2 linked regions of the Frondihabitans sp. PAMC 28766 genome follow. The protein of the gene in region 2 interacts with the protein of the main gene of each other region in a pairwise test. Links are inferred from orthologs where the notes say so. Each region holds a gene or a part of one and is shown on either strand. Other genes may lie near its edges.

Region 1 (4,980 bases), 1.5 Mb from region 2 along the record:
GGGACGAACCAACCCACAACCGCACCCGCGACGAGAAGCGCGAATACGCCCACGGTCTTGGCGATCGTGTCTTCGTACGTCATCCGGTCGGTGTCGCGCGGCGTCGCACTCGGCCGGTTGTACATGTCCTGCAGTTCGGTGGCGCTCAGGGCACCGGAGGCCTGCGAGGCGCGCCACTTGTCGAGGTCGCGCCCGTTGTTCGAGAAAGCCGGCGACTGACTGAAGCCGGGGTTCGATCGTGCCATCTGGTCCTCCATGGATCGGCTGGACTACTAGCGTAACGGTTCGGCGTCGGGGCCCGACTGAGAATTCACCTGATGAGAGGCCGATTCGCCAGCGGCATAACTGCAGGGCGCGCACCTTTGCAGGCGATGCACACCGTTTGTTCACCTGGCGCCCCGCCTGCTGGCGGCGAAGGGCCGCTAGCGTGTGCGGGTGAGTCACGAACCCGTCGTCATCGCCCACCGTGGCGCGAGCGGCCACCGGCCCGAGCACGGTGCCGACGCCTACCGCCTCGCCATCGACCTCGGTGCGGGGGCGATCGAGCCGGACATCGTCTCGACGAGCGATGGCATCCTGGTGCTCCGACACGAGAACGAGATCTCGAGCACGACCGACATCGAAGACCACGCCGAATTCGCCGACCGCCGCACCACGAAATCCGTCGACGGCGAGATGGTCGCGGGCTGGTTCACCGAAGACTTCACCTGGGCCGAGCTGTCGACCCTGAGCATTCGCGAGCGGCTGCCCGAGTTGCGCCCGGCCAGTGCCCTTCACGACGGCGAGGGCAGGATCCAGCGGCTCACCGACCTCCTCTCGCTGCTCGACTCCGAGGCGGTCGCCGGGCACCCCGTGGCGCTCGTCGCCGAGATCAAGCACGCCACCTACTTCGAGTCGATCGGGCTTCCGCTCGACGAGCTCTTCGCCGCCGAGCTGCAGGCGGCCGGCTGGATCGACGACCCGCGTCTCACGATCGAGAGCTTCGAGCAGTCTGTGCTGATGAAGCTCAAGGCGGCAGGGGTGGGCGGCCGATCCGTCTACCTCCTCGAGGACGAAGGCGCGCCGTTCGACCTCGTCGCTCGCGACGGCACGGCCGCGACGACCTACGCCGAACAACTCACCGACGAGGGGCTGGCCCGCCTGGCCGCCGAGGTCGAGGGCGTCAGCGTGCCCAAGAGGCTGCTGATCACCAAGTACGGTCGGCCCGACGCATCGCTCGTCCGCCGGGCGCACGCGCACGGGCTCGAGGTGTTCACGTGGACTCTCCGGCCCGAGAACAAGTTCGTGGTGAAAGCCCTGCGCACGGGGCCGGACAAGGCGGCGTTCGGCGACTGGCGCGCCGAGTTCGAGCGGGTCATCGGCACCGGGGTCGACGGGATCTTCACCGACTACCCCGATCTGGCCGTCGAGATCCTGCATCGGGCGCACGCCAACGCCTGAGCTGCCGAGCAGGGCGCCGATGACGGTCGTCGCGCTTAAGCTTGTACGACCATGACGATCGTTCTCGAGCCCTTCGACAACTCCTCCGACGGCGCGCCCTCGCGGGCCGGCGGGCCCGGGCCCGGCGGGGCTCAGAACGACCGGCTGACGGCGGGCCTCAACCCCCAGCAGAAAGAGGCGGTCGAATACCGCGGGCAATCGCTGCTGATCGTCGCGGGTGCGGGCTCGGGCAAGACCAGCGTGCTGACGCGGCGCATCGCGGGCCTCATCGACTCGCGCGAGGCGTGGCCGAGCCAGATCCTCGCCATCACCTTCACCAACAAGGCGGCGGCCGAGATGCGAGAGCGCGTGGCGGCGCTGATCGGGCAGTCGTCGGAGGGCATGTGGATCTCGACGTTCCACTCGGCCTGCGTTCGCATCCTGCGCCGTGAGGCCGAGCAGTTCGGCTTCACCAAGAGCTTCACGATCTACGACTCCGCCGATTCGCGCGCCCTGCTCAAGCGCATCCTGAAAGAGCTCGACGCCGACTCCCTCGGCTTCACCGTCAGCCAGGCCGCCGGCAAGATCTCCAAGCTCAAGAACGAGCTGAGCGATGTCGAGTCGTACTCGCGCCAGATCAACATGGGCGACCCGCAAGAGGTCATGTTCCTCGAGATCTTCCGTCAATACACGCGTGAGCTACAGCGTGCCAACGCCTTCGACTTCGACGACCTCATCGCGCAGACCGTCTACCTCTTCAGAGCCTTCCCGCACGTGGCGGCCGTCTACCAGCGCCGCTTCCGTCACATCCTGGTCGACGAATACCAAGACACCAACCACGCGCAGTACTCCCTCATTCGCGAGCTGACCCGGCCTGTCGAAACCGATCTGGTCGACGACCTCGAGCGCGGCGGGCAGTTCGTGCAGACTCTCCGCGATGGCAGCGGCAGGATCCCGGGCGCCTCGCTCACCGTCGTCGGCGACTCCGACCAGTCGATCTACGCCTTCCGCGGGGCGGACATCCGCAACATCACCGAGTTCGAGCACGACTTCCCGCACTCGAAGGTGATCCTGCTCGAGCAGAACTACCGTTCGACCCAGAACATCCTCGACGCCGCGAACGCCGTCATCGCCAACAACTTCGACCGCCAGGCCAAGAACCTCTTTACGACGGTCGGAACGGGTGACAAGATCGTCGGCTTCACCGGGTACACCGGCCACGACGAGGCGCAGTTCGTGGCCGACGAGATCACCGCCCTGCACGAGTCGGGCACGGCCTACAAAGACGTGGCCGTCTTCTATCGCACCAACTCGCAGACGCGAGCCCTGGAAGAGATCTTCATCCGGTCGGCGATCCCCTACCGGGTGCTGGGCGGCACCAAGTTCTACGAGCGGGCAGAGATCAAGGATGCGATGGCGTATCTCATCGCCGTCGCGAACCCGGCCGACCCGATGGCTCTCCGCCGCATCATGAACACTCCCAAGCGCGGCATCGGGCCCGCGACCGAGACGGCGCTGCAGCGCTGGGCCGACCAGAACGAGACGACCTTGCGCGACGCCATGCGCCACGCGTCCGAGCTGGGACTCGGGCCGAAGGTCACGGGCGCCATCACGGGCCTTGCGAAGCTCCTCGACGACGTGTCGGCGACCGCGGCGACCGACCCGGTGCACGACATCCTCGCCGCGTTGATCGAGGGCAGCGGTCTCGTGACCGCTCTGCGGGCCTCGCGCGACCCGCAGGACGAGGCGCGGGCCGAGAACATCGACGAGCTGGTTGCCGTCACGCGCGAGTTCCAGAAGAACAACCCTGACGGCGTCCTGCTCGACTTCCTCACCGAGGTCACTCTCGTCGCCGCTGCCGACGATCTCGACGACACGAGCGGCACGGTGTCGCTGATGACCCTGCACACCGCGAAGGGCCTCGAATACGACGCCGTCTTCCTGACCGGGGTCGAAGAAGACCTGCTGCCGCACCGCATGTCGGCCTCCGAGCCGGGCGGCCCGTCCGAAGAGCGACGGCTGTTCTACGTCGGCATCACGCGGGCCAAGAAGAGGCTCTTCCTGTCGCTCGCGATGACGAGGGCCCAGTTCGGCGAGGTGAACGTCGCCATGCCGTCGCGCTACCTGCAAGAGATCCCTGCCGAGCTGATCGACTGGAAGCAGTCTCCTGGCATGGCGAACAGCCGCGGTGGCACCCAGCCCCGGGCCCTCAATGCGCGCCGAGACGGCGGCATCGGGGGCGACTCCGGTGGGTTCGGAGGTCGCCCCCGCGCCGCCTCCGGCTACGGGTCGGGCAGCTACGACCGCGCCACCGCTGCGTCGAAGACCAAGCCGAAGACCGAGTGGGCGAATCGAGTCACCGGCACCGTTCGTGACAATGGCGATCTCGAGCTCGACGCGGGCGACCGCATCTCGCATGTCGACTTCGGCGAGGGGCGTGTGGTCGCGGTGACCGGTGTCGGGCCGCGACGGATCGCCGAGGTGCAGTTCGACACGGCCGGGCGCAAGAAGCTGCTCATCAAGGTTGCTCCGATCGAGAAGATCTGACCGCGAGACGTCGCCTGACGACTCGCGTCAGCACGGTGCCGAGGACGGCGGCCAGGCCGACCGAGAGGGCTCCGAATCCGGCGAGCACAGTGGGTTCGACCCCGCTCGCCCCGGTGTAGGCGAGGGCTTGCGGCTGCACCGGTTTGCTCGGCGCCTGGGGGTGGTGCGGCGCCGGGGGCACTCGGGGCACGTTCGGCTTCTCGGGTGGAGTGACGGGCGCCGGCACGCGAAGCATCTCGCTGCGGTGGGCGACGAGATCGGCGAACGGCGCGATCACCTGCCCGCCGGACGCATCGGGATCGCTGCCTTCCGACCGGAACACGAACACGTAGTGTCCGGGCTGATTCACCGTGATGCACGGCGCGCGGTAGGTGCCGTCCCTGTCGACGCTCGTCGTCGCCCGGCCGGCGATGGGCAGCCGGTCGAAGTCGTCCGCTGAGTAGTCGTGGCCGTCGAGGGGTGCCTCCGCGAACGGGCCGACCAGGATCGACTCGACGTCTACGGCGGGAAGCCCGGCCGAGCCCAGGTCGTCGACGGTCAGCTCGTCGGTGACGCAGTCGCCCGGTGCGACGGCGTCGGCGTCGCCGTTCGGCGGCGAGACGACCGTGCTGACAGACGGAGTCACGGACGAGCGAGTGACCTCGGTCGCGGCCGCGAAGGGCGACCGCCACGAGCGGACGTGGTCGCGCCCCTTGTCGACCGGAGTGTCGGCAGGGTCGATGGTCTCGACCCAGACGTAGTAGCCGCCCGACGGCAGGGTGCATTCGGGAGTCGTGTAATCCCCCGGGCCATTCGTCGCGACGACGCTGACCTCGCAGACGGTGGGGGCAGCACTCGGCCACTCGGCCGCTTCGCTCGGCTGGACGGCGAACGGCCCGAGGAGCGAACTTCGGATCGTGACCGGAACGGGCGCCGCGGACGTCCCCGACTTGTACACACCCCACTCGGACAGCAGCCCGTCGCCGGGGGCGACGTCGAGATGCACGGCATCGGTGATCGTGGTGCCGGGGGCGG
Region 2 (3,923 bases):
AGCTCGTACAGGTCAGCAGGATCGGACATGCCTTCAATGCTAGGCACGGCGGCTCGAAGCCACGCCACCGTGTCGGATGCTGACAGCGAACATCGCGGGAGGGGACCGTCCGCTCGGTGGATAGCATCGATGCCATGACAGTGCCCCAGCTATCCGTGCTCGCCCCCGTCGATCTCTCCTCCCCCGCCGACGTGCTCGTCCTCGGCGTCGTGCCCGCCACGGGCGGGGCCGACGCCCCGACTCTTCTGGCCGACGCGCCCGATCTGCAGGCGCAGCTCGCGGCCATCGGCGTCTCCGGGGGCCGCGACGAGCTGACGCGGCTGCCGGCCGGGGCGCTCGGGAGTGCCGACCTGCCGGCGAGCACCTCCGTCGCTCTCATCGGTCTGGGGGGCGCACCCTCGGTCGAGACGCTTCGCTACGCTGCAGGATCCGCCGCCCGCCAGCTGGCCGGGCAGGCTCGCGTCGCGCTCGCCCTTCCGGTGTCGGGCGACGACGAGGCCCTGGCCGTGCTGGAGGGCGCCGCCATCGGCGCGTACGCCTTCGACTCGTACCGTCACGCGTCGGCTGCCGACTCGAAGGCCGCCGTCAGCGACGTCGTCCTTCTCACCGAGACGGCGGTTGCCGACTCCGTGGTCGCCCGGGCTGCAGCGGTCGCGACGGCCGTGCACACGGTCCGCGACCTCGTGACGACCCCTCCGATCGACCTGCCGCCGGCAGCGCTGGCCGATGCGACCGTGCGTCTCGCCGAGGGCAAGGACGTCACGGTGACCGTCCTCGAGGGCGACGAGCTCCGCGAGCAGGGGTTCGGCGGCATCGTCGGCGTCGGGCAGGGCTCGGCACGCCCGCCCCGCCTCGTCAAGGTCGCCTACTCGCCCGAGGGCGCCACCAAGCACCTCGCTCTCGTCGGCAAGGGCATCACCTACGACACCGGCGGGCTGTCGCTGAAGCCCGCGGGCAGCATGGTCGGCATGAAGTACGACATGACCGGCGCCGCCACCGTCATGGCCGTCACCCTCGCCGCCGCCGAGCTGCGCCTGCCGGTGCGGCTGACCGCGTGGCTGTGCATCTCCGAGAACATGCTCGGGGCCGATCCGATCCGACCCGACGACGTCCTGACCATCAAGAACGGCACCACGGTCGAGGTGACGAACACCGACGCCGAAGGGCGTCTCGTGCTCGCCGACGGCCTCTCGGCCGCGTCCGAAGAGCAACCGGATGCGATCATCGACGTCGCGACCCTCACCGGCGCGCAGGTCGTCGCGCTCGGCATGCGCTACGTCGGTGTGATGGGCACCGACGACTTCGCGCCGCGCGTGGTCGAAGTGGCCGACGCCGCGTCCGAGCCGTTCTGGCGGGTGCCGCTCGCGCCCGAGCTGCGCCAACGCCTCAAGTCGGACGTCGCCGACCTCGTCAACGCCACGCCTGGCAACAGCGCCGCGGGCATGCTGCTCGCCGGCGTCTTCTTGAAAGAGTTCGTGGGCAAGAAGGTGGGCACCGACGAGCTGATCCCCTGGGCCCACCTCGACATCGCGGGGCCGAGCGAGAACAAGGCCGGAGGCTACGGCTTCACGACCAAGGGCGCGACCGGCATCACTGTGCGCACCCTGATCGACCTGGCCTCCGCGTTCTGAGCGGCGTACTAGGGTAATGGAGGCGGGAAAATCCGTCTTCTTGGCAGGGGTGCGCGGCCCGACAACCGGCCGCCGTCCTGACCGATCGCACGAAGGAGTTGCTGGGTGTCAGAGCAGAACTATGACGTCGTCATTCTCGGTGGAGGCAGCGGCGGATATGCCGCGGCACTGCGTTCCAGTGAATTGGGCTACTCGGTGGCCCTGATCGAGAAGGACAAGGTCGGCGGCACCTGTCTCCACCGCGGCTGCATCCCCACGAAGGCCCTGCTGCACACCGCCGAGGTGGCCGACGTGTCGCGCGAGTCGGCGAAGTACGGCGTCAACACCGACTTCCACGGCATCGACATCGCGAACGTCACGACGTACCGCCGCGACATCGTCGAGCACAAGTACAAGGGCCTGCAGAGCCTCGTCAAGGCGCGCGGCATCACGACGATCGCCGGCGAAGGCAAGTTGACGTCCCCCTCGACGATCCAGGTCGGTGACGACACCATCACCGGCAAGAACATCATCCTGGCGACCGGCTCGTACTCGCGCAGCCTGCCCGGCCTCGAGATCGGCGGCCGCGTCATCACGAGCGAGCACGCTCTCGAGCTCGACTACATCCCCCAGCGCGTCGCGATCCTGGGCGGCGGCGTCATCGGCGTCGAGTTCGCCAGCGTCTGGAAGTCCTTCGGCTCCGACGTCCAGATCATCGAAGCGCTCCCGCACCTCGTGCCCAACGAGGAGGAGTCGGTGTCGAAGCAGTTCGAGCGCGCCTTCCGCAAGCGCGGCATCAACTACTCGCTCGGCATCCGCTTCCAGAGCGTCACGCAGGACGACAGCGGCGTGCACGTCACGCTCGAAGACGGCAAGACCTTCGACGCCGACATCCTGCTCGTGGCGGTCGGGCGCGGCCCGGTCACCCAGGGCCTCGGATACGACGAGGTCGGCATCACGATGGACCGCGGCTTCGTCCTCACGGACGAGCGCCTCCACACCAACGTCGAAGGCGTCTACGCCATCGGCGACATCGTGCCCGGCCTCCAGCTCGCCCACCGCTCCTTCCAGCAGGGCATCTTCGTCGCCGAAGAGATCGCCGGGCTCTCGCCCGTCGTCATCGAAGACGCGAACATCCCCAAGGTCACCTACTCCGACCCCGAGGTCGCGTCCGTCGGCCTCACCACGGCGAAGGCCACCGAGAAGTACGGTGCCGACAAGATCTCGTCGTACGACTACAACCTCGCCGGCAACGGCAAGAGCTCGATCCTCGGCACGGCCGGCTCGGTCAAGGTCGTCCGCGTCGTCGACGGCCCGGTCGTCGGCGTCCACATGATCGGCGCCCGCGTCGGCGAGCTCGTCGGCGAAGCACAGCTCACCGTCAACTGGGAGGCCTACCCGGAGGACATCGCGCCGCTGATCCACGCGCACCCGACCCAGAACGAGGCGATCGGCGAGGCGATGCTGGCCCTGGCCGGCAAGCCCCTGCACGCGATGTAACACAGTCTTCTCACTTCCCCACACAAGAACAGTTTTCTAAAGGAGTCCCCCTGATGAGCGAATCCGTCAACCTCCCGGCACTCGGCGAGAGTGTCACCGAGGGCACGGTCACCCGCTGGTTGAAGAACGTCGGCGATCGTGTGGAGGTCGACGAGCCCCTGCTCGAAGTCTCCACCGACAAGGTCGACACGGAGATCCCGTCGCCCGTCGCCGGTGTGATCGAAGAGATCCTGGTGCCCGAAGACGAGACCGTCGAGGTCGGCACTCCGCTGGTGAAGATCGGCGACGGCACCGGCGCCGGCTCGAGCGACTCCGCCCCCGATGCCGAGGCGCCTGCCACCGGCCCCGCCTCCACGGACGACCAGCCCGCCGCCGAGTCGAGCGAAGACTCCGAGGGCTACGAGACGCCGTCACCGGCCGACGAGGCTCCCGCCGAGGTGCCGTCGTCCGCTGCCCCCGCACCCGAGGAGGCCGCCCAGGCTGCTCCCCCGGCTCCGGCTCCGGGCGTCGACCCCGCGCCCGCGGCCCCCGCCGCGCCGGCTCCTGTCGCCGCTGCGCCGGCTCCTGCCGCTGCTGCCCCGGCCGCGCCCGCCCCGGCCGCTCCTGCTGCTCCCGCCCCCGCTTCGCCCGCCGCTCCCGCCCCGGCAGCTGCTGGCGGCCCCGTCGGTTACGTCACGCCGCTGGTGCGCAAGCTCGCCAACGAGAAGGGCGTCGACCTGTCGACCGTCTCGGGCAGCGGCGTCGGCGGTCGCATCCGCAAGGAGGACGTCCTCGAAGCCGCTGAGGCCGCCGCCAAGGCGACGCCCGCTGCCG

Evidence for each region. The genes of interacting proteins can lie anywhere in the genome.
Region 1: the proteins of lpdA (region 2) and AX769_RS06350 interact in binary tests that used the Escherichia coli proteins (3 or more experiments, as listed by UniProt). The link is inferred for Frondihabitans sp. PAMC 28766 from one-to-one orthologs.

Annotation. Positions count from the first base shown.
Region 1 is NZ_CP014513.1:1,288,331-1,293,310, forward strand. What follows is about bases 1,138-4,228. They hold AX769_RS06350 (ATP-dependent helicase), read left to right. Parts: upstream 1,138-1,491; coding sequence 1,492-3,966; downstream 3,967-4,228. Other genes in these bases: AX769_RS06345 (glycerophosphodiester phosphodiesterase family protein), read left to right, coding at 1,138-1,440; AX769_RS06355 (hypothetical protein), read right to left, coding at 3,938-4,228. Outside these bases: AX769_RS06340 (Bax inhibitor-1/YccA family protein), read right to left, coding at 1-245; more of AX769_RS06345, read left to right, coding at 430-1,137; more of AX769_RS06355, read right to left, coding at 4,229-4,980. UniProt on the Escherichia coli protein: A helicase with DNA-dependent ATPase activity. Unwinds DNA duplexes with 3'-5' polarity. Translocates on single-stranded DNA with 3'-5' polarity. Initiates unwinding more efficiently from a nicked substrate than double-stranded DNA.
Region 2 is NZ_CP014513.1:2,787,545-2,791,467, forward strand. What follows is about bases 1,013-3,923. They hold lpdA (dihydrolipoyl dehydrogenase), read left to right. Parts: upstream 1,013-1,736; coding sequence 1,737-3,110; downstream 3,111-3,923. Other genes in these bases: AX769_RS13405 (leucyl aminopeptidase), read left to right, coding at 1,013-1,631; sucB (2-oxoglutarate dehydrogenase, E2 component, dihydrolipoamide succinyltransferase), read left to right, coding at 3,164-3,923. In the rest of the region: AX769_RS13400 (proteasome assembly chaperone family protein), read right to left, coding at 1-29; more of AX769_RS13405, read left to right, coding at 135-1,012. UniProt on the Escherichia coli protein: Lipoamide dehydrogenase is a component of the glycine cleavage system as well as of the alpha-ketoacid dehydrogenase complexes.